DNA from 4 places in the Ornithinicoccus hortensis genome. Region 4 is predicted to be linked to each of the others. Evidence: predicted binding sites of a transcription regulator. Region 4 holds the regulator's gene; each other region holds the start of a gene.
The links. Region 4 encodes LexA, which represses DNA repair genes until DNA is damaged. Its sites were predicted from a motif close to TCGAACANNTGTTCGA; they were not measured.
Positions count from the first base shown of each region.

Region 1: a site for LexA is predicted at 4,635-4,650, ahead of FB467_RS02795 (HNH endonuclease signature motif containing protein). Genes of this name have one in related genera too.
Region 2: a site for LexA is predicted at 4,485-4,500, ahead of FB467_RS08765 (HNH endonuclease signature motif containing protein). Genes of this name have one in related genera too.
Region 3: a site for LexA is predicted at 4,004-4,019, ahead of FB467_RS13405 (HNH endonuclease signature motif containing protein). Genes of this name have one in related genera too.

Region 1 covers NZ_VFOP01000001.1:615,515-621,362, reverse strand. The annotation lists gene FB467_RS02820 (acyltransferase family protein) at 1-213, opposite strand, end outside; gene pgfA (cell envelope lipid trafficking protein PgfA) at 287-1,321, shown strand; gene FB467_RS02810 (DUF7218 family protein) at 1,377-1,664, shown strand; gene FB467_RS02805 (ATP-dependent DNA ligase) at 1,680-3,242, opposite strand; gene FB467_RS02800 (glycosyltransferase) at 3,306-4,583, shown strand; gene FB467_RS02795 (HNH endonuclease signature motif containing protein) at 4,732-5,848, shown strand, end outside.
Region 2 covers NZ_VFOP01000001.1:1,893,249-1,899,096, reverse strand. The annotation lists gene FB467_RS08775 (aspartate kinase) at 1-896, shown strand, start outside; gene FB467_RS08770 (aspartate-semialdehyde dehydrogenase) at 893-2,002, shown strand; gene FB467_RS08765 (HNH endonuclease signature motif containing protein) at 2,037-4,361, opposite strand; gene FB467_RS08760 (MerR family transcriptional regulator) at 4,631-5,383, shown strand; gene FB467_RS08755 (DUF3040 domain-containing protein) at 5,399-5,848, opposite strand.
Region 3 covers NZ_VFOP01000001.1:2,866,450-2,872,297, forward strand. The annotation lists gene FB467_RS13390 (XdhC family protein) at 1-1,126, opposite strand, end outside; gene FB467_RS13395 (vWA domain-containing protein) at 1,119-2,219, opposite strand; gene FB467_RS18520 (AAA family ATPase) at 2,219-3,118, opposite strand; partial or broken gene FB467_RS18525 (nucleotidyltransferase family protein) at 3,218-3,763, opposite strand; gene FB467_RS13405 (HNH endonuclease signature motif containing protein) at 4,165-5,652, shown strand; gene FB467_RS13410 (5-formyltetrahydrofolate cyclo-ligase) at 5,794-5,848, opposite strand, start outside.
Region 4 covers NZ_VFOP01000001.1:1,599,950-1,605,797, forward strand. The annotation lists gene FB467_RS07460 (aminotransferase class V-fold PLP-dependent enzyme) at 1-78, shown strand, start outside; gene FB467_RS07465 (patatin-like phospholipase family protein) at 170-1,510, shown strand; gene FB467_RS07470 (Sir2 family NAD-dependent protein deacetylase) at 1,550-2,410, shown strand; gene FB467_RS07475 (hypothetical protein) at 2,516-2,986, shown strand; gene lexA (transcriptional repressor LexA) at 3,144-3,893, opposite strand; gene FB467_RS07485 (LysM peptidoglycan-binding domain-containing protein) at 4,126-4,641, shown strand; gene FB467_RS07490 (hypothetical protein) at 4,797-5,327, opposite strand; gene FB467_RS07495 (glycoside hydrolase family 65 protein) at 5,434-5,848, opposite strand, start outside.

The DNA.
Region 1 (5,848 bases), 980 kb from region 4:
GAAGAAGATCGCCACCCCGGCGTCGAACCTGGCCAGCAGCCCACCGAACGGCTCGCGGAAGCTGGCCCCGGTGTGCCACGAGACGTGGGTGAGCACCACCATGAGGGCCCCGACGGCACGCATGCCGTCCAGCCCGCCGAACCGTCGGCGCAGCGGAGCGTCCGGCCCCGGTGGGTCGGCAGTCAGGTCGCGGGGGGAGGCGGCTGCGGTCATCTCGGCGTCGACTCTACGACGAGGCTGTTACCGACTGGTAGGCTCCGGCCAAACTCGTGCAAAGGAGCTCACCGTGCGCCGTGGCCTCGGATTCGTGTTGCTGCTGCTGGGTGCGTTCGCCCTGCTGCTCGGCATCCTCGCCAAACCGGTGATCTACGACCGGCTGGCCACCGTCGAGCTGGACCAGACGAGTCAGTCGATCTCCCGCGGGGAGAACATGGATGCGCTGCGCGTCTCCGCCGACGGAGTGGAGCAGTTGCACGGGGTGACGCTGGTCAGCACCCGCGACGTCGTCGGGATCCCCGGCCTGGCCGAGGGTGACAACGCGTTCTGGCAGACCACCGTGGAGTCGGCCGTCGAGGACGGCCCGGTGCTCACCTACTCCGAGGAGGGGGTCTCCTTCGACCGGCGCACCGCCGAGTCCACCAACTGCTGCGGCGACTTCATCGCGGTCGGGGACGCCGAGGCCCCGGAGGACCCCGCCACCCACGAGCCCGTCGAGCACGAGGGCGTCTTCTTCAAGTTCCCGTTCGACACCCAGCAGCAGGACTACCAGTACTGGGACGGCTCGCTGCGCCGCGGCGTGCCGGCCGTCTTCCAGGGTGAGGAACTGATCGAGGGGACGAACGCCTACGTCTTCCGGATGACGATGGGGCCGGAGACCGTCTCCACCAGCCAGGGCCTGCCGGGCTCCCTGTTCGGCACCGACGAACCGGTCGATGCCGACCGGGTCTACCAGAACGTGCGCACCGTGTGGGTCGAGCCGAACACCGGCGTCATCCTCAAGGGCCTGGAGGAGCAGAACGTCCGGTTCGAGGCCGCCGACGACTCGCTGCCGGTCGTGCCGATCACCGTCGGCACCATCGGCTACACCGACGAGACCGTGTCGGCCAACGCCGACACCTATGGCACCAAGGGCGCGCTGCTCGGCTTCATCAACGGCCCGCTGACCTGGGTGGGCATCGTCCTGGGCCTGGTCCTCCTGGTGCTCGGCGCCGTCCTCTCCTTCGGCGGCACCCGCACCCCCCGGCATGCCGAGGAAGACGGGTGGGACGAGAACAACGAGTGGCAGGAGCAGAGCGAGTGGGACGGGGCGGACCGCTCCTGAGCCCACCCCGCTCCCACGGGATGCGGGGCTCCGCCGGCAGGCGCATGCTGGGGGGATGACACCCGAGAACGGCACTGGCCGGGAGGACCCCGGCCCCAGCGTGAAGGACGACGAGCTCTACGAGCGGCTGCGCGAGGAGGGGAACTCCAAGGAGAAGTCGGCGCGGATCGCCAACGCCGCGGCCAACACCTCCCGATCCGCGGTCGGGCAGCGAGGCGGCGAAGCCGAGGACTATGAGGACCGCACCGTCGAGGAGCTGCGGGACCGCGCGGCCGAACTCGACATCGAGGGTCGCTCGGACATGACCAAGGACGAACTGATCGACGCGCTGCGCAACCACTGATCGAAAGAACGCTCTCTAGCCCAGCTCGCGGACCCGCTGCAGCGTGTCGATCTCACCCACCGGCTTGTCGTCCCGATAGCGGAGCACCCGCGCGAACCGGAGTGCCACGCCGCCGGGATACCTGCGCGAGCGCTGCACCCCGTCGAAGGCGATCTCGACCACCTGCTCGGGACGGACATACACGACGTGTCCCTCCCGGTAGGTCTCGAGGGCCGTGAACCGCTCGGTTTGCCACTCCAGCATCGCGTCGGTCATCCCCTTGAACGTCTTGCCCAGCATCACCAGCTCGCCGGTCTCCTCGTCACGCGCCCCCAGGTGGATGTTGGACAGTTTCCCGCGGCGTCGGCCGCTGCCCCACTCGACGCCGAGCACCACCAGGTCCAGGGTGTGCCGCGGCTTCACCTTCACCCAGCCGGCGCCCCGCCGACCTGCCCCGTAGGGCGCCTCGAGGACCTTCACCACCACCCCCTCGTGCCCGGCAGAGACCCGCTCCCGGAAGAACTCCTCGCCGACCGCCGGGTCGCCCGTGACCGTCCTGGGCACGAGGAGCGCGGGCGCGAGGTCGCTGAGCTCGCCCCAACGCTCCTGCGCCGGGGCGTCGACCAGGTCGCGTCCGTCCCGGTGCAAGAGGTCGAAGAGGAAGGTCGTCAACGGCACGTCCTGGCGGAGCCGCTCCGGGTCCGCCGAGCTGGCAGTGCGGGCACCGGTGACCTGGAACGGGGCGGGCCGTCCGTCGTCCTGCACCGCGATGACCTCCCCGTCGAGCACGGCCCGCTCGGCCGGTAGCTCCAGCAGCACCTCGACCACCTCGGGGAGGCGCTCGGTCACCTCCTCCAGGGTGCGGGTGAACAGCCGGACCGGCTGCGTCGCGTCCGACCGGTCCAGGTGCGCCTGGATGCGGATGCCGTCGAGCTTGCTCTCCAGCGCCATCGGGTGATCGTCCGCCCCGCCGGTCATGGCCGTCGCGACATCCGGCGCCGAGGAGGCCAGCATCGGGCGGAGCGGCCGGCCGACCTCGAGCCGGATCTGCCCGAGCGCCTCCTCGGCGGCGGACGGATCGTCCACGTGGGCGAGGGCCACGGCCGCCACCGGACCGACGAAACCGGCCAGCATCACCGCGCGGCGCACCACCGGCTCGGGGACGTCAGCGGCCACCGCGACCGCCTTCTGCAGGACCCCGTCGCTCGCGCCCTGGCGCAGCTCGCCGGTGAGCAGCCTCCGCAACCAGGCCTGTTCGTCCCGGGTGGCACGGCCCAACAGGTCCCGCAGGGCCGCGCTCCGACCGGCCACCGAACCGGCCCCACCCAGTCCGGCGAGCTCGGTGAGCGCCGCGTCCACCTCGGTCACCGACAACGTCGAGTCCGTCGCGGGGGCGAACGACGCGCGCAGGCTGCGCCACCCCACGCCCACGCGACGCTGCGGCAGCCGTCCCGCGAGGTAGGCGGCCACCAACTCGACCATCACACCCCCCTCGGAAGCGGCCGCGCGGAGCGTCTGCGCCAGTGCCTCGACCTTCGCCGTGCGCGAGGAGGTCGCGGCCACCGCCGCCGATGTCTCGATGACCCGAGCGAACTGCATACGACCAAGCATGACCGCCCGCACCGACAGCGGCACCCCGATGCGCCTGACAGACTCGAGCCCATGAACCGCCGATCGCCCTCCGTACAGGTGCTGGCCATGGGCTCCCGGGGAGACGTCCAGCCGTTCGTGGCCCTCGGGATCGCCCTGGCGGCCGGGGGGCTGGACGTGGGGATCACCGTCCCCCAGGACCTCGCGCCGACCGCCGCCGCGCACGGGTTGCGCACGAGCACCTTCCCTGTCGACATACGACAGGCCTCCGGGGAGGGGACCGGCCTGGACTGGCAGGCCGACGGCAGCCGTGGTCTGCGGCAGGAAGGCAAGCTGCTCGGCGCGCTGCTCGCCGAGCTCGCCGAGCCCATCTCCGAGGGGGTGCTGGCCGCGGGCGACGCCGACCTCGTGATCAGTGGGGCGATGACATACGAAGCGGCATCCATCGCGACGCGGGCCCGCGGGCAGCGGCACATCGTCGGCATGCTGTCCCCGACCACCCCCGGACGGAAGGGTTCGTCGACGGTCTACTCGGTCATCCCGGGGGCGGCCAGCACCCTCAACAAGGCCACCTCGATGGCCATGGCGGCGGGCGCATACTCCCTCTTCCGGCAGACCGCCGACCCCGTGCGCGCACGTCTCGGTCTGCCGGCGGGGAGCTTCCGCGACTACCTGCGGACCGCCTATGCGACACCCGCGATGCTCGCGTGCAGCCCTGCCATCGTGCCGCCGGACCCCGCGTGGGGCCCGCAGCTGAAGCCGACCGGTGCCTGGTTCCTGCCCCCGGACGACAGTTGGGTGCCACCGGCCGAGCTCGTGGACTTCCTAGAGGCGGGTGAGCCGCCGATCTACCTGGGCTTCGGCAGCATGATGTCGCGCGACCCACGAGCCACCACGGAGATCATGCTCGAGGCGTTGGCCCGGACGGGCCGGCGAGGGTTGATCCACTCGGGGTGGACCGGTCTGGCCACCGGTGACCTCCCGGACACCGTCGCGCTCGTGGGCGACGTCCCGCACGAGTGGCTCTTCCCCCGGATGAGCGCGGTCGTGCATCACGGCGGGGCCGGCACGACCGCGGCCGCGGTCCGGGCCGGGGTGCCCCAACTGGTCGTCCCGCACGTCGTCGACCAGCCCTACTGGGGACGGCGCGTCGCCCAGCTCGGGATTGGGCCCGAGCCGATCAAGCGACACGAGCTGGATGCGCGGCGGCTCGCGGCCGGGATCGAGCGGATGATCACCGACCCGAGCGTGCGGACCCTCGCGGCCGACCTCGGCGCGATCGTGCGGCGCGAGGACGGGGTAGCGACGGCGGTGGCGATGGTGCGGAACTACCTGGGGATGGGTGGCTGACCCCTCCCCACTGCCAGCAGATCACCGCATCGTCGCAGGTCAGCCACTCTGTCGGACGTGTGTTCTATGGTGGTTTCATCAAGTTGATCTCGATGGTCCCAGCAGGAGGAGGGGGTGACGGGTCGTGTCCGGAAGCGGGGTGGATGTGGTGGCTGGCCGACAGGCCGGGGCTGCTGAGGTCACTGCGGCGCGGCAGCCCGGTGGCGTCCGCTTCGGCGCCGTGGGGCCCGACGGGGTGATGCCGGGAGGCCTCCTCGTGGAGCTGCCACCCCAGCCCGACCTGTCAGGACTCTCGCGGGTGGATGTCGCACGTGCCCTCGAGGAGTGGGCGGACGAGTGCGGCGGCTGGGCCCCTGACCCGTGGGACGCCATCTCGGAGGACCTCGCTGCGGAAGCCAGCGAAGCGGCGCGGATGTGGGACGACCTGCCCGTCGATCCCGAGTTCCACGGTCAGCCGGGAGAACCCTTCCCGGACCTGACACAGCGCGCGACCGTGGGAGTCGGCGGGACCGGTCTGCCCGGAGCGCCAGATGCTCCGGCCATCTCTTCGGACGTGTTGACCTCGGCCTCTTCCGACGTGTTGACCTCGACGTTGACTGCCGCCGGCTTCCCCGCCCACGTCGTGCAGCAACTCTGCGCCCTGGCCCCGGTGCTGGCCGCGGGCGCAGCCGGAGCCTCACCCGCCACGACCGCCCGGCCGGCCGACGACGGCGTGGTAGCGCCAGAGCTCCGGGGAGGATCGGCGCTCGAGTCCCCGCGGGCCACAGACGAGCAGTTGGTCGCGGCGGCCGAAGCAACCGTGGTCGTGCAGCGCTGGTGCGACGCGCTGCTGACCGGCGTACTCAGCGACCTGGCAGCCGCGACGGGCGAGGAGTTCCTGGCCCGCGAGCGGGTCGCCAGCGCCGACGAACTATCGCCCACGGGCCGCAAACGCTGGCGGGCCAAGACCAAGTCGGTGCTGGCCAACGAGTTGAAGGTGCTGACCGGATGGGGCATCCAGGACTGCCACGACCGGGTCGGCTTCGCCCTCGGTTCGCGCCAGGCCACCGGTCTGCCGTGGGCCGCATTGGCAACCGGCGAGGTGCAGTGGAACCAGGTGCGTGCCTGGTGGTCCACCTGCCGTGACCTGCCGCCGGAGGTCGCGGCCGAGATCGCGCGCCGCACCTTCGGGGCGGACTCGGATCGGGCGCGCTCGGTCCGTGATGAACGATCCCGCAGCGCCGAGGGCGGCCAGGCGCGAGAGTCCTTCGGCGAGACCAAGGACA
Region 2 (5,848 bases), 290 kb from region 4:
ACACGACCGCCGTCGCGCTGGCCGCGGCGTTGGACGCCGACGTCTGCGAGATCTATACCGACGTCGACGGGCTCTACACCGCCGACCCGCGCATCGTGCCGACCGCCAGCCGGATCACCCGGATCACCATCGAGGAAACGCTCGAGATGGCCGCGCACGGCGCCAAGATCCTGCACCTGCGCGCGGTCGAGTACGCGCGTCGTTTCGCCGTCCCGCTGCACGTGCGGTCGAGCTTCTCCGACAAGGAGGGCACCTGGATCCTGGTCGCCCGCCCGCTCACCGCCGCCCTCCGTCGGGACGGCTCCCTGCGGCCGGAGGGCACCGACCCGCACCAACCCGAACAGACCACAGTCCCGCCCACCTCCGGGGAGGAACCCATGGAAGACCCGATCATCTCCGGCATCGCGCACGACAAGTCGCTCGGCAAGATCACCGCTGTCGGCGTGCCGGACCGCCCCGGGGCGGCGGCGCTCGTGGTCGGAGCCGTGGCCAGCGTGGGCGTGAGCATCGACATGATCGTGCAGAACGTCTCCACCTCCGCCGCCGGCATGACCGACATCTCGCTGACCCTGCCGGAGGCCGACGGCACGGCGGCGGTCGCGGCGATCCGCGAGCTGCAGCACGACCTCGGGTTCGCCGACGTGATCTACACCTCCCACATCGGCAAGCTGTCGCTGGTCGGCGCGGGCCTGCGGTCCAATCCGCAGGTGGCCCACCGGATGTTCGGCGCGCTCGCCGAAGCCGCGGTGAACATCGAGATGATCTCCACCTCGGAGATCCGCATCTCGGTCATCACCGACCAGCGCGACCTCGAGGATGCCGTCCGTGCGGTGCACACGGCATTCCAGCTGGACGCGGAGGACGAAGCAGTCGTATACGGAGGGACGGGACGATGAGCGGGATCAACATCGCACTGGTCGGCGCGACCGGGCAGGTCGGCGAGGTCATGCGCCGCCTGCTCGTCGAGCGGGACTTCCCGGTGGCGACGGTGCGTTACCTGGCCTCCGCCCGGTCGGCCGGCAGCACGCTGCCCTGGGAGGGGCGCTGGGACAACCAGCCCGCGACTGGGACGCCGCGGGAGATCGTCGTCGAGGACGTGGCCACGGCGGACCTCGCCGGGATCGACGTCGCCCTGTTCTCCGCCGGCGCCACGGCCTCCCGGGCCCACGCACCCCGGTTCGCCGAGGCCGGAGCCGTCGTCGTGGACAACTCCTCGGCGTGGCGGATGGACGACCGGATCCCCCTGGTGGTGAGCGAGGTCAACCCGGACGCGCTCGACCTGGCAGTCGCCGAGGGCGGGCCCCGGATCGTGGCGAACCCCAACTGCACCACGATGGCCGCGATGCCGGTCCTGAAGGCGTTGCACGATGTCGCCGGGCTGTCCCGGCTGATCGTCTCCAGCTACCAGGCCGTCTCCGGAAGCGGTCTGGCGGGGGTCTCCGAACTGGCTGACCAGGTGCGGGCCGGGGCGGCACAGGACGTCGAGGCGCTCACCCACGACGGCACCGCCGTCGACCTCCCCGAGCCGCACGCCTACGTGGCCCCGATCGCCTTCGACGTCGTCCCGCTCGCCGGGGACATCGTCGACGACGGCTCCGAGGAAACCAACGAGGAACAGAAACTGCGCCACGAGTCGCGCAAGATCCTGGACCTGCCCGGGCTCCCGGTGGCAGGCACCTGCGTCCGGGTCCCGGTGTTCACCGGTCACAGCCTGGCCATCCACGCCGAGTTCGACCGGGCCATCACACCGGACCAGGCACGCAGCGTGTTGGCCGATGCTCCGGGCGTCGCGCTGGCCGATGTGCCGACTCCCCTCGCGGCCGCCGGAACGGATCCGTCCTACGTGGGCCGCATCCGGACCGACCAGTCGGTCCCCGACGGCCGCGGCCTGGTTATGTTCGTGGTCGGTGACAACCTCCGCAAGGGTGCCGCGCTCAACACGATCCAGATCGCCGAGGTGCTCCTGGAGCGTGGCCTCGTCGGCGAGTCGGCCCGCGTCTGACGCGACGCCCCTCTGCCCGTCGCCAGGGCTGTGATCAGAACGGCGGAGGCTCGCTCGATGGGTCGGGCCGTTCGGGTTGCTCCGGTGGCTCCTGCTCCGCGGTCGCGTCCGCGATGAGTTCCTCGGGAGTGGGCTGGTGCGGCGGTGCACCGTTGCGTCGTCTGCCGGAGCGGGTGAGGTGTCGCAGTTGGATCGGGGCGTGCCGGTGCAACCAGCCCCGGCCGAGATCGAAGTACTCCGGGGCGGGCTCGTCGTCGTCCGCCGCCAAGGTGCCGCCCTCCCGATCTCGGTGTGCGAGCGCCGCGTAGATCAGGTCGTCCCGCAGGTCACCGTCGTCCCGCACCGCGTCAGGTAACCCGGAGGTTGGCCCGTCACCGGACCCACCAGGCCCACCGGACCCACCGGACTTTTCCGTGGCCGCATCCCGCGTCCACGGATGCGTCAGGGTGCCATAGTCGAAGGCGCGCGTGGTGTAGATCCTTCCGAACAGGGTGGTCCAGGTGACATTGCGGTAGGTATCCATCACCGCCTTCCACGCGCCCCACGTCTTGAGCTGGTGGTGCACGCCGTACAGGGACTGCCCGTTGGCCTCGCTGGTGAGCCCGCCGGTCTCGCCGTCGACGTAGTTCTCCACATGGTCGAACTGACACCTCTCGGCGCGGACCAGGCATCCGGGGGCGCGGCAGGTCCGGTCGGCCGCGGCCACCTGTGCCCGCATCTCCCGGTCGGGGCGATACGAGCGTCTGGAGCGTTCGACCACCCGCCCGTCCAGCTCGTCGGTCACCAACCGGTGCAACACGCCGCCCGCAGACAGGGCCAGCTCGCGAATCTCCTCTGCCGACAGGTATCCCCCACCGGACAGCATCCCGACCCCACTCGAATCGGCACTGAGCAGGACCTCGAGCGGGACGATGACCTCGAGGTTCGCGGTGGGCCGTCCGAACAGGACCGCGGCCAACGCCTCGTCGGGCGCCGCGGGGATGTCCTCGTCGGAGGAATCTCCACCCGTGCTCGCGGCGGCGCCGTCAGCCTGCGCAGCGTGCGAGGAGACCTTCGGATCCGGGTGGCCGGTGGCCGGCGTGATCGACCCGTGGACCAGCAAGGACATCGCGATGTCGGCACGGAGTTGGGCGAGCGTGCGGGGATCACCTGCGGCACGGACGGCCCGCGCGATCTGGTCGACCCGGTCCATTGCGGCCGCGACCGAGGAGGACCGCCCCATGATGGTCAGTTCCCCGGTGCCGTCGTCATCAAGGCGCGCGGTAGCGTCCCTCCGGGACACGGCAGCCCGTCGCTCCTTGCGCGCGGCGTCGGGATCCTCCCCCAGCAGGGCGGCCACCAGCCTGGCCAGGGTGTCCTTGGTCTCGCCGAAGGAGGGGCGCGCAGTGTCATCCCGCTCGCCTGTTCTCCCGCTCCTCCTGCGCATGGACCGAGCGCGGTCCGAGTCCGGCCCGAAGGTCCGCGCGGCCATCTGTGCCGCGACCTCCACCGGCATCCCCCGGCAGGTGGACCACCAGGCCCGGACCTGCCCCCACTGCACCTCGCCGAGCGCGAGCGCAGTCCACGGGATGCTTGTCTGCTCTCGGGACACCAGGGCAAAACCGACCCGGTCGTGACAGTCCTGGATCGCCCATCCGGTCAGCACCTTCAGCTCATTGGCCAGCACGGACTTCGTCTTCGCCCGCCACTCCTTCCGCGCCGTCGTGGACAGTTCGTCCGGGTCCACGACGCCCTTCTCCCCGAGGAACACCTCCCCCGTCGCGGCCCCCAAGTCGGCCAGCACACCGGCCAGCGCTGCGTCCGCCCAGCGCTGCAGGACGACCAGGGCCTCGGCCGCGGCGACCAACGCGGCATCCTCCGCACGCTCACCTCCCCTTGAGACGCGAGCCCCGACGTCGCCCGAACGCCGGTGGTCCAGTCTTTCGTCGTCCGGTCCCGAGTGGTCCGGGGCTGCTCCGTCGCCAGGCCCGTTGCGGTCCTGGGTCACGCTCCCCTGGTCCTCGACGCCGACGGTGGGGACCTGGGGCTCGGCCGTCGCAGCCGGGCAGGTGCCGGACCTACCGGTCGTCAGCACGGGCGCCAGGGCCACCAGGTGGGCGACGATGTGCTCCGGGAAGCCGGCCGCCGTCAGCGCGGACCTCAGCCCCTGACCCGCGTCGGGCGCTTCGACAGGCGGCGCTTCGACAGGCTCGGAGTCCCAACAGCGGGCAGCCGCACTCGCTTCCTCCTGCAGTTCCCACGGGATGAGGTCCAACGGCTCGGGAGCCCAGTCCCCGAACTCGGCCTCCCACTCCAGCCACGTCCAGCGGGCGTCCTGCGGGGACATCCCGGACACATCGGGCAGGGCGGGCACCTCCATCAGAACCGCCCCGGTCCCGGCCTCCCTCGATGGACCTTCCATCCCGCTCACCCCCGTCCTGGACACGCCTCGACCGCCCCCTCCACCTGCTGGGACGACCTACTGGATCGATACCAACAACGATAGAACATACGTCTGACAGAGCTAGCGGAACGCCCCGACAAACGGCCCGACTCGCTCCGGTTGACATTGACGTTGCGTCAACCTGCATCCTGGTTGCAGACCGGGAAACCCCGGTCCCGGTAGACACGGCGACGGAAGGAGGAGCGATGGCCTGGTCCATGCACGAGATCGTGCAGGCAGCCGGAACGACCAGCCGGACGCTGCGGCACTACGACCGGATCGGGTTGCTGCCGCCCAGCCACACGGGCACCAACGGCTACCGCTACTACGACCAGGATGCCCTGGTGCGACTGCAGCGCATCCTGCTGCTGCGGGAGTTGGGCATGGGGCTTCCCGCCATCGGCGATCTCCTGGCCGGGGAGCAGGACGCCGTCCCGGCGCTCCGCCATCACCTGGCGCAACTGGCCGAGGAACGCGACCGGGTGGACCGACTCATCAGGTCCGTAGAGACCACCATCGAGAAACTGGAAGGCGGTGAGGAACTCGTGGCTTCCGAGACGTTCGACGGGTTCGATCACAGACAGCACAAGGCAGAGGTCGAGGAGCGGTGGGGCGCCCAGGCATACGCCGACTCCGACGCCTGGTGGCGTTCGCTGGACGACGCCGGCAAGCGGTCATTCCAGGATGAGGGCAGGGACCTTGCCGAGGAGTTCGCCATCGCCGCGACCCGCGGGCTCGACGTGCGCAGCGAGACGGTGCTGGCCCTGGCACAACGTCAGTACAACTGGGTGCGTGCTGGGTGGGGCGGCAAGGCCCCCAGCGCCGAGGCCTTCGTCGGGCTCGGCCAGATGTATGTCGATGACCCCCGCTTCCGCACGAACTACGAGGTGGACGGCCGCAACTACGCCGAGTTCGTCCGCGAGGCGATGACCGCGTATGCGGAGACCCACCTGGGCTGAGGGCCCCTCAGGGTCTCAGAAGGGACCCTGCTCCCGTCGTCGGTCCCAGCGCTGCTCAAGGCGCTCCATGAAGTTCCCGCTGCCCTTGGTCCGGCCGCCTTTGCCGCGGTGCGTCCTGCCGCCGTGGCCCGCGTTCGAGGAGCCGGTGCGGAGCGTGATGTTGCCGTCGTCCTGCACGGTGCCCAGGGTCGGCCCCTGGCTCTTGCGGGGTGGTGTGAAGGCCAGCGCGGCCCCCAGGACCATGGCAGCGAAGCCGATGCCGCCCACCCAGATCTGCTGCACGGTCACGCCGAGCACGATCAGTCCGAGTCCGAGGATCGCAGCCAGGATCCCGACGCCCATCCGACGGCGCGCCGCCTTGGCCTCTGCCTTGCCGACCATCTGGTTGGCAAAGCGGGGATCCTCGGCATAGAGCGCCTGCTCCATCTGCTCAAGAACACGCTGCTCATGCTCGGAGAGCGGCAC
Region 3 (5,848 bases), 1.3 Mb from region 4:
GGATCGGACCCTGCAGTTCCGAGAGCCGGTCCCCGGCGCCTCCCCACCGCAGCGCGATGATCTCGGCGGCGATGCTGACGGCCGTCTCCTCCGGGGTCCGGGCGCCCAGGTCGAGACCGATCGGGCTCGACATCCGGGCCAGGTGCTCTTCGTCGATGCCGGCCTCCCGCAGCCGGGCCAACCGGTCCTCGTGAGTGCGACGCGATCCCATCGCCCCGACATACGCCACCCGCGGCCCGGTCAGGGCGACCTCCAGGAGCGGCACGTCGAACTTCGGGTCGTGGGTCAGCACGCAGATGACGGTCCGTTCGTCGATCCGCTCGGCATCGACCTCTCCCTGCAGGTACTTGTGCGGCCACTGGACCACCACCTCGTCCGCCTCCGGGAAGCGGGACCGGGTGGCGAAGACGGGCCGGGCGTCCACCACGGTGACCTGGTAGCCCAGGAACGAGCCGACCCTGGCGACCGCCGCGGCGAAGTCGATCGCGCCGAAGACCAGCATCCGGGGCTTGGGCGCGTAGGAGGCGACGAAGACCCGCATCTGGTCTCCCCGGCGTTCGCCGTCCGGCCCGTAGGACAGCGTGGCGGTGCGGCCCCCGGCCAACAGTCCCCTGGCGTCGTCACGGACGGCGGCGTCGGCCCGGGCGCTGCCCAGGGTCCCGGTGTCGCCCTCGGCCGCCGCGGTGTGCTCGGGGTGGACCACGAGCCGGCGCCCCAGCCAGGACTCGTCGGGATGGGCCACCACCGTGGCGACCGCCACGGGTCGACCCTCGTCGATCTCGGTGGCGACCCTGCCCAGCTGCGGGAAGGTCTGCTGCGAGATCTCCTCGACGAAGACGTCCAGGATCCCGCCACAGGTCAGGCCCACCGCGAAGGCGTCGTCGTCGCTGACCCCGTAGCGCTGCAGCACCGGCGGCCGGCCGTCCAGCACCTCCTGGGACAGCTCGTAGACGGCGCCCTCAACGCAGCCGCCGGAGACCGACCCGACGGCCTCGCCGCCGGGGCCGACGAGCATGGAGGCCCCGGGCGGACGGGGTGCCGAACGCCAGGTCCCGACGACGGTGCCCATGCCGACGCGTTCACCGGCCTGCCACCAACCGAGCAATTCCTGCAGCACCTCACGCACCGCGGACCACCTCCACCATCTCCTCGAACGCGGCCATCGAGTGTCCGGCCACGAAATCGTCGCAATAGGGCAACGCCGCCACGATCCCCTGCTGCACCGGCGCATACCCGGGCTTGCCCCGGTGCGGGTTGACCCACACCACCCGGTGCGCCAGGGCGTGCAGCCGCCGCATCTGCTCGGCCAGCACGTCGGTGCCGTCCCGCTCCCAGCCGTCGGAGAGGATCACGACCACCGCGCGCCTCGCCATACCCCGTCGTCCCCAGCGGTCCAGGAAGGCCCCGAGCATCTCCCCCAGCCGGGTGCCCCCGGACCAGTCGGGCACGGCCTCCCCCGCCCGCAGCAGCGCCCGGTCGGGATCGCGCTCGCGCAGGGCCGGGGTGACCCGGGTCAGGCGGGTGCCCATCGTGAACGCCTCGGTGCTCCGTGGTGCGGCCTGCACCAGCGTGTGCGCCAGCCGCAGCAGCGAGTCGGCATAGGAGGACATCGATCCGGAGACGTCGATGAGTAGCACCACCTGCCGGGGACGGGTGTCCCGGCGGCGGTAACGCACCGGCGCCGGCTCCCCCATCCGCTTCAGTTGGGCCCGCAGCGTGGCCGGTCCGTCGACCTGACCGCGGTGCGCACCCGTATGCCGTCGGGCCGGCCTGGTCGGCGGATGGGGCCGCAGCGTGCCGAACAGCCGGCGCAGCTCGGCCCGGTCCTGCGGGGACAGGCCCGCCACGTCGCGGTGGCGCAGCACCTCCGTCGGGCTGGCCACCGCCCGGACCGGGTCGTCCCCGTCCTGGGACCCGCCCGTGCCGCCGTCCGTCAGGTCGGCCTGCACGGTGCTCAGCCGCGGCACCTCCTGATTGGTGACGGCGTTCATCGGGGTGCCGCCGAACCAGCCGGTGAAGACGGTGTCATAGGGCTCGAGGTCCGCGGGCGAGGCACACAGCGTGCCCCGACCGGCCCAGTAGACCCCGACCCGGTCGGACACCCCCACCGCGGCGCAGGCGGCCAGGAAGGTGCGCTCGCGGTCGGCGGTCACCGGGAGACCGGCGGCACGGAGTGCCCGGGCGAAGCCCAGGAGCGTCTCCTCACCGGTCCAGGTCATCAGCGCGTCAGCATCCGGTCCAGGGCCCGGCGGACCCGGTCGGCGTCCTCGCGGTACTTGACCGCGGTCCCCAGGGTGCTGGCCGCCACCTCGGGGTCCAGCCTGCTCGCGCCCAGCGCCTGCAGCGCCCGGGCCCAGTCCAGGGTCTCGGCGACCCCCGGCGGCTTGATCAGCTCCCCCTCGTGGCGCAGCTGCTGGACGAGGGTGACGACCTGCTCGGCCAGCTGCTCTGGCACCTCCGGCGCCCGGGTGCGCAGGATCTCCAGCTCCCGCGCCAGCCCCGGGTGGTCGATCCAGTGGTAGAGGCAGCGCCGCTTCAGCGCGTCGTGCAGCTCCCGGGTCCGGTTCGAGGTGAGCACCACGAAGGGTGGCGTCTGCGCCGTCACCGTCCCGACCTCGGGGATGGTGACCTGCCAGGTGGACAGCACCTCCAACAGGAACGCCTCGAACTCGTCGTCGGCCCGGTCGATCTCGTCCACGAGCAGCACGCACGGGCTCTCCCGCAGTGCGCGCAGCACGGGCCGGGCGAGGAGGAAGCGTTGGTCGAACAGCTCGGCCTCCAGTTCCTCCCCCTCGCGGGTCGGGCCCCCGGCGGAAGCCACCGCCTCGACCGTCCGCAGGTGCAGGATCTGGCGCGGGAAGTCCCAGTCGTACAGGGCCTGGGTGGCATCGATCCCCTCGTAGCACTGGAGCCGGATGAACGGCACCGCGAGGACCTGCGCGATGGCCTCCGCCAGGGCGGTCTTGCCGGTGCCCGGCTCACCCTCGAGCAACAGGGGACGGGACAGCGCGTGGGCCAGGTAGGTGACCGTGCCGAGGCCCTCGTCGGCCAGGTAGCCGGTCTCGCCCAGCGCCGCGCGCACGGCCCCCACGTCACGGAACACCTCGTCGGGTCGCATGGGCCGAGCATGCCCGAGGTCCGCCGGGGTGTCGACGTCCGCCCCCGTCGCGAGGTCCGCCACCGGGATCGTCTGCACCGGGTTGACCCGCAGGTACTCCCGGGCGCCGCGGTCCCCGTCTGCCGAGGCCAGGACGCCGGCCCAGTGGTCCTGCCCGAGTAGCACGGGATGGCCCGGCAGGTCGTCGTATGCCGCGCGCGCCAGGGCGGTGCCCAGGGCCCCGTCCCCGGGCGCCCCGCCCTCCTCGAGGACGCGTCGGACCACCCCGGGGCCCACGTCGGGCAGGTCGACCAGGTGGACCAGTGCCGCCTCGTGCCCCGTGTCCCCGTGTTCCGTGCTCAGTTGTTGCAGGTGTTGCAGGCCGGTGCGCAGCGAGGCGCCCATCCCCTCCGCCCAGTCGACGCAGCGGGTGGTGCGCACCTGCGGCAGGTCCGCCGCGTCCAGCCGGGCCTGCACCTCGTCCGCGCGGGCGCCCAGCACGACCAGGACGTCGCTGCACCCCCCTTCGATAAGGGTGCGGCAGGCGGCCTCCACGTAGCTTTGTCCGTCCTCCCGGCTCAACAGCGCCTTCGGCATGCCCATCCGACGACCGGCACCCGCCGCCAACAGCAGGCCGTGCACCCGCGCACCATTCGGCATACCCATGGCCCCATTGTGGCCCGGGGCGGAGGTCCGTCGATATGGACCTGGGCACGCGCACCGTCCAGGCTCTCGTGGCTCCGACGTCTTGGGCCCGGCGCACTGCGTTGCGAGCCCGAGAGCTGTCGACGCCGTGCAACGCCACCTCGACGCGCCCCGGGCAGTGTCGACCCTGCCGCGCGCCCAGTCTTCGGTGAGCGCGTTGATCCTGGTCAGTGGGGTATTGATGGGTGCCGTTCGATTTTGTCGAACATATTTTCGTCGAACGTATTGACGAGTGTGGAGTGGGTGGGTTAGATTAGGACAAAGATTCGATCAGGGTCCCGGGGAAGGACGTTGGGTCGGAGTGGCAGGTGGGATGCCGGAGGGTGGTGAGGGGTATGGCGGTACAGCCGCAAGAGACGCCGATGGTGCTTCCCGGGCCGTCTCAGGTCACCGGGCACCCGGACACCGGGCACCCGGTGTCCGGCTACCCGGTGTCCGGGTGCCCGGTGCCGCATCCGGTGGAGGCGATGGTGGCGGGGGTGGAGGCCGCGCTGGGTGGGGTGTCGCGACAGGCGTGGGCGGGGTTGGAGGCGCCGACGGCGCGGGCGTTGTATGCCCGGTTGTCGCGGGTGGCTGAGCAGGTCTCGGCGCACAAGATGGCCGCGGCCCGGGTGTTGGAAGCGGCCGGCACGGCCCGCCAGCACGGCGCGGCGTCGACGGGGTCGTTGCTCGGGTCGGACTTCGGTGGGGACCGGCGCGAGGGGGACGAGCTGGTCCGGCTCGGGGACACCCTGAAGCAGGCGCGGGCGGGCGCGACCGAGGACGCGTTCGGCGCCGGGCGGATCACCCGGGCCCAGGCCGGGGTGATCGGCAAGATCCTCAAGGACCTGCCCGAGGACGTGACTCCCGACCAGCGGGAGGCGGCCGAGACCGCCCTGCTGGGCCAGGCCGGCACGATGACGCTGCGGGACCTGCGGGCCAGGGGCGACCGGATCAGCGAGGTCTTTAGGGCCACCCCGGAGCAGACCGATGCCGACGAGGAGGCGATCGTGGCCCGTCGCGAACGCCGCGCCCGGTCCCTGACCACGTTCTGGATGCGGGAGACCGGTGAGGGCACCTACCAGGGCGGCTTCACGATCCCCACGGTCCAGGGCGAACTCCTCAAGACCATCCTGGACGCGGTCGCCTCACCCCGCCGCGACCACCTACGCACCACCGGCCCCGCAACCCCCGCCGGCCCCGCCGGCGGCCCCGGCGGGCCGGGCGGTCCCGGTGGCCCGGGTGGTCCGGGTGGTCCGGGTGATGACCGGTCCTACCCGCAGAAGCTGGGGCAGGCGTTCTGTGCCCTGATCGAGCACACTCCGACCGACGGGTTCGTCCAGTCCGGTGGTTCGGCGGCCGTGGTCGCGGTCTCACTGTCCCAGGAGAAACTAGCCACCGGGACCGGGTGCGGCACGACCTCGACCGGGGTCCGGTTGACCGCCGGGCAGATCCGCCGGTTGGCGTGTACCCAGCAGCTCCTGCCCCAGGTCTTCGGCGGTAAGAGCCTGCCCCTGGACCACGGGACCCTGCGCCGGTTGTTCAGCAAGCACCAACGGATCGGGATCGGGCAACGCGACCAAGGATGCGCGATGCCGGGCTGTGACCGGCCCCCCGGCTGGTGCGAGTTCCACCACGCCGGCAACCCCTGGTCCACCGGGGGCGAGACGAACCTGGACCAGGGCGTGATGCTCTGCGCGTTCCACCACCACCTGATCCACGACCAACACTGGCAAATCAGACTCCACCCCGAGGACGGGATCCCCGAGTTCCGGGCACCCGGAGGCACCACCTGGGCCCGCAACACCCGATACCGACCACCCCGAGATCTCGGGGTGGCACCCACCCCAGCCCTGCTCAACCACTCATAGCACCCGGACACCCGAACGCCAACACCGCGACGCCGGACGCCAACTCCCGGAGGCCGACACTCCCATGCCGCGACCCCAGGGCCTGCCCACAGGCCCTGGGGTCGCTCCGACTCAGTGAGACCTCGTGGCGCGCCGCGACGACTACACCTCGCGGGAGGGGAACTGGCGGACGCCGTCGGCGGTGAGTACGCCCCAG
Region 4 (5,848 bases):
GGCGGGGTCCGGATCGCCTTCCACCTGTGGAACACCCAGGAGGACGTGGACCTCGTGCTCCGGACGCTCGCCGGCTGACGGGGGCCATCCCGGACTGGTCGCCACCACGTCACCCGTCGGTGCGCGTGGCGTTCACCGGGACGTCACGCGTCGGGGGTTGTCTGGCAGCGTGCTCCAGTTCCACGCCCCGACCGGTGACCCGGTCGCCGCGCAGCTCCACGCGGCGCGGGCCACCGCGCACCACGGGCCGGCCGCCACCGGCCCCCGGCACGGCACCGCGCTCTGCCTGTCCGGGGGAGGGTTCCGGGCCTCGCTCTTCCACCTCGGCGCGGTCCGCCGACTCGACGAGCTGGGGGTGCTCGGCCGGTTGCGCACGGTCAGTGCCGTCTCGGGAGGCGCCATCGTCGCCAACCTGCTCACCGACCCACGGCTGGAGTGGCCCGACCCGCTCGGCCCCTCGGGTCGGGTCGGCGGCCTGGAGGAGTTCGTCGTCGATCCGCTGCGCCGGCTGACATCGCGCAACGTGCGCACCCCGGCGCTGCTGGCCAGGCTCCGTCCCCGGAGGGGCGGCACGGCCGCCACGACCCAGGCGGTGGCCGCCGAGCTCCTGGGTGCCGTGCCCTGGTGGGACCGGGACCTGCGCGATGTCCGGCGGGCGGGGCCGGCCGTGCTCACCAGTGCGACCGAGGTCGGCTACGGCGTGACGTGGTCGTTCGCGGACGCCCGCAGCAGCGCGCCACACGGTCGGGTCGGTGACCACCGGCTGGGGTATGCCGCGCCGCCGCCTGGCCTGCGGGTCGTGGACGCCGTGACCGCCTCGCTCGCCTACCCGCCGATCTTCGAGCCGCTCGTCCTCGACGGGGCGGCGCTCGGACTGGTGGGTGGTGTCCCCGACCCGGACGAGGAGCCGCTCGTCCACGAGCTGATCGGGACGCGGATCGAGCTGGTCGACGGGGGAGTGGTGGACAACCTGGCCCTCGAGCAGGTCTGGGCCGACCACGAGGCGGTCCTGGTCAGCGACGGGGGAGCGGTGTCCCGCGGCCGGGGCCCGGGGTCGGTCCTCGGCCGGTGGTGGCACCTGATGTCGATCGCCTCCTCGGGTGGGCACACCACCCGGCTCCGGTGGTTGCGCGCGTGCTTCTCGCAGGGGCTGCTCCACGGGGCGACCTGGTCGCTGGAGTCCCCCAACGCGGTGGCCACTGCCGTCCCGGAGCACCGTCCTACCGGGGACGCCCGCCACTACCCGCCGGGGACGGTCGCCGTGATCAACCGGGTGCGGACGGACCTGGATGCCTTCGATCCGGCCGAGCAGATGGTCCTGGAGCGGCACGGATACCTGGTCTGCGACGACTCGATGCGCCGCTACGCACCCCACCTGGTCTCCCGCCCCGCGCCGGTGCGGCCGCCCCACGAGTCCGTCGAGGACCCGGCCTGGGCGGCCGAGTTGCTGGCCGGGTCCGACCGGATCACGCCGTGGGGGCGTTCGACGCCCGAGCCCAGCGCCGGGTGAGTTCCGCCAGGACCCCGCGCCACGGCATACCGTGTGCCTGTGGACCCCTCGCAGACGCTGCCCGGCCGGACCCCGGTGGACGAGGTCGCCTATGCGCGGTTGCGCGAGGTCGTGTCGGGCGGCGGTGTCGTGGTGTTGGCCGGCGCCGGGATGTCGACGGCCTCCGGGATCCCCGACTACCGCGGTCCGGACGGCCAGCGCCGGGTGCAGCCCATGCAGCATGACGAGTTCCTCGCCTCCCCGGAGAACCGGCGCCGGTACTGGGCCCGCAGCTACGCCGGCTGGCGCCGCTTCCAGGCAGCCAGCCCGAACGAGTCCCACCGTGCCGTCGCGCAGCTCGAACGGCTCGGTCTCGTCTCCGGCGTGATCACCCAGAACGTGGACGGGCTGCACCACGAGGCCGGCTCCCGCCGGGTCCTGGAGCTGCACGGCAACCTGGCCCGGGTCTGCTGCCTGAACTGCGGGGAGGTGTACTCCCGGGAGGTGGTCCACGACTGGCTGACCGAGGCGAACCCCGGGTTCCGCGTCGAGACCCAGGAGGTGCGACCGGACGGCGACGTCGTGATCCCGGAGGACGACATCGCCCGGTTCCATCTCGCCCGCTGCGTCGTGTGCGGTTCGGACCAACTCAAGCCCGACGTCGTGTTCTTCGGCGGGTCGGTGGCCAAGCCGTTGGTGGAGCAGGCGTTCGCGATGGTCGACCACGCGCGCTCCCTGCTGGTGCTGGGGTCCTCCCTCCGGGTGATGAGCGGCTACCGGTTCGTCCGGCGGGCGGCGCGTCTGGGGATCCCGGTGACGGTCGTGACCCGGGGTGACACCCGGGCGCAGGAGGAGGTCAGCCTGCGCGTCGACGCGCTGCTCGGCGACGTCCTGCCCAGGCTCGTCGCGGACCTCGCCTGAGCCGCGGTCGGTGACTTCCGGGACTACCGCGGGCGCCCAGGGAGGGCTACGTTCGGGGGAGGGACCCGGGACGTCCCCGGGACCCCGTTCGCCCGGAGGTGTGCGATGAGCATGACCAAGGACCAGGTGTCGGTGTTGGCCGGTCGCCCCGTCTTCGACCTCGACGGTCGTGCGGCCGGTGAGTTGCTCGAGGCCTTCCTCGACACGCGAGACGACCACCCGGCGTGGGGGTTGATCCAGCACGGCGAGGTGCTGCGGGTCGTGCCGCTCTACGGGGCGGTGCCGCACGAGGACGGGATCCGGGTGCCCTACTCCGGCGAGGCGATCGACTACGGGCCCACGCTGACCGAGACACCGGAGGGGGTGCACGCGACGCCCGACGAGTGGTTCAGCTACTACGGGCTCCGGGGCACCGTCGGGCCCGACCCCGAGATGGACGTCCCGCTCGAGCAGGAGCACCTCGCGCGCAACCTCTCCGGATACTCGCCCGACGTGCCCGCCGCCCATGCCGCCTCGTATGCCGGGGGGCACCATCCCGGGGCGCAACACCTGCGCAGCGCTGGCATGCGGGCCTGACCGCCGGCGCAGCCTGTTGTCAGGCACGGCATGCAGGGCCGGCACGGCCTGCACGTGACGGTGCCGCCCGCCGAAGGGGTGGAGGGTCGGCGGGCGGCACCGGTATGTGCCGCACGGGGGCGCCGCCGCCTGGGGGACGGCGCCGTGCGGAGCGGGATCAGATGCGGCGCAGCACCGCCGTGACCTTGCCGAGGATCACGGCGTGGTCGCCGTCGATCGGGTCGTAGGCCTCGTTGTGCGGCATCAACCACACCTTGCCGTCCTTGCGATTCAGCGTCTTGACGGTCGCCTCGTCGTCGAGCAGCGCCGCGACGATGTCGCCGTTGTCGGCGCTCTGCTGCCGCTGCACGACGACCCAGTCCCCGTTGCAGATCGCGGCGTCGATCATCGAGTCGCCGACCACGTTGAGCAGGAACAGTTCGCCATCACCCACCAGCTGCTTGGGCAGCGGGAAGACGTCCTCCACGGCTTCCTCGGCCAGGATCGGACCGCCGGCGGCGATCCGGCCGACCAGCGGCACGTAGCTCGCCTCGGGCCGCGCGTCCCCGATGCCGGTCTCGTCGCCGACGTCCGTGACGGGGTGCTCCCCCGTGCCCGAGGGGGCCGCGCCGGCGCCGACGGGGCGACGGTATCCGGTGGCCTGGCCGTCGGCGCCCGGGACGACGATCTCGATCGCGCGCGGGCGGTTGGGGTCGCGGCGCAGGTAGCCCTTGCGCTCCAGCATCTTCAGCTGGTGCGCGACGGAGGAGGGGGACGTGAGGCCGACGACGTCGCCGATCTCCCGCAGGCTGGGTGGGTAGCCCCGGGTGTCGACCGACTCGCGGATCATGTCCAGTACCTTGCGCTGTCGCGCGGTCAGCGCGGGACGCTCCTCGTCCCGCTCCGGGAACTCGTGGATCTTGCCCATCGTCTTCTCCTACCCCTCGGGCCCTGAAACGGCTGGTCAGCCGCTCTGTCGGTGGCGTCTGGTGTGCTTCCCGACATGAACAAGCGTACGAGCATTCGACCCGTCGGGCAAACATCTGTTCGACGCGGCGTGTCGACATTTCTCGTACGACTGTGCTACACATGAGACAGACGTTCTATCGCACGCATGTACGCGTCGAGCAGGACGACCGACGACAGAGCTGGAGGACACCATGAGCGCAGCACCCGTACTGCACGACCTGGCCGAGGCCCCGGAGCGCAGGGCCCCCCGGGGCGGCCGCGGACACCTGCGGCTGGTCCACGAGGGGGAGTTGGCGCAGGGGCATGCGCCGGTCGCGCCGCTCTCGGAGCGCGATCCGAAGGTCAGCCGTCCGCGGCTGCGCGTGCTCGCCGCCCCCGAGGTTCCGGCGGCTGCGGTCCGCGTAGCCCCTGCCCGCGTGGCCCCGGCCCGCGGGCGGATCACCCGTCGCGGTCGGCTGGTCCTGACCGGCACGGTGACGCTCCTGCTGGCGGTGACCGTGGCCGCGGTCATCGGATCGGTGCTCCCGGCGGGGGCCTCCTCGGTCGAGACCGTCGTGGTCCAGCCCGGGCAGACCCTGTCCGAGATCGCCGCGACACAGCTGCCCGACCTCTCGGTGAACTCCGCGATCGTGCAGATCCAGTTGGCCAACGACATGAACAGCCTGCAGGTGCAGGCCGGCCAGGTCCTGGAGATCCCGGGCAACTGAGCCCGTCCCTCCTGGGGAACCGACTGATCCGGGCCGTCCCGGACAGCGGAGCCCGGCCGAGAGCGAGGCTCGCGCGGACCGGCACAGTCAGGGCCCCGGAGGGGCGCTCGCACGCGATCGCGTGGGAGCCGGCGTCGGCTCGGCCAGCGCCGTGATCAGCCGGTCGGCTGGCCGGGCTCCGTGCCCTCGTCGGGTTCGTCGTCGGACTCCATGACCGCATCCCACAGGGCGGCCATCTGGTCGACTGGCAGGTAGAACCCACTGATGTTGGAGTCGAACATCAGGCCCTCAATGTCCGCCGAACTGTAGGCGGCGGCAGATTCGACGACCTGACGCGGCGGCAGGGCGATCGCCGCGAGGTCCTCGCCCTCGGCAATCATCTGCTGCTGGACCGCGAAGTGGCGTGCCCGGTGGCTGTCGGTAAAAGCCAGCAGCACCAGTTGCCCGTCGACCTCGGCCGCGGCGGGGGACTCCATCCCCTCCTCACCGACCGCGATGAACCACCAGTTCGGCAGGTTCATCGTGACGCTCCACAGGGCCGCCATGCCGGTGCGGTCCTCGGGTCCTTCGATCTGCTCGACCAGTCGGTCGATCTCCGACTCCCCGGGGGTCGGTTCACCGGTCTCCGGGAGCAGCGGATCCTGACCGGTCAGGTCCTCGGGCTGCAGTTCCTGGGGGTCGTTCATGGGTCCACCTCACCACAAGACCGTGGGCAGCGCCGCATCCGGCGGGGGGCCGACAGGCCCTGAAGGGGCCTTCGCCGGCCTGGTCACGAAGGCTTTTCCGGCGTCGTCAGGAGGTCTTCGTCGGCGTCGTCAGGAGGGGGCCCTGGCCGTCGAGGGGCACGGAAACCTGTTCGGAACCCACGGTGTGGTGTTCGCCGCGCACGGAGACCTCGACGGTCTCGCCGTCCTCGACCCGGAGGACGATCTCGTCCTGCCGCACGGTGATCCGCAGGCGCGACCCGAGCCAGGCCATCGTCCAGGAGAGCTCGGGCCACTCCGCGGGCAGCCGGGGGTCGAAGCCGAGCTGCCCGTGGCTGTCCCGCATCCCGCCGAACCCGCCCACCAGGGCGCTCCACACGCCACCGGTCGAGGCCACGTGCACGCCGTCGGTGGTGTTGCCGTGCCGGTCGTTGAGGTCGACGAACAGCCCTGCGTAGAAGTAGCGCAACGCCAGGTCGGCATAGCCGACCTCGGCCGCCATG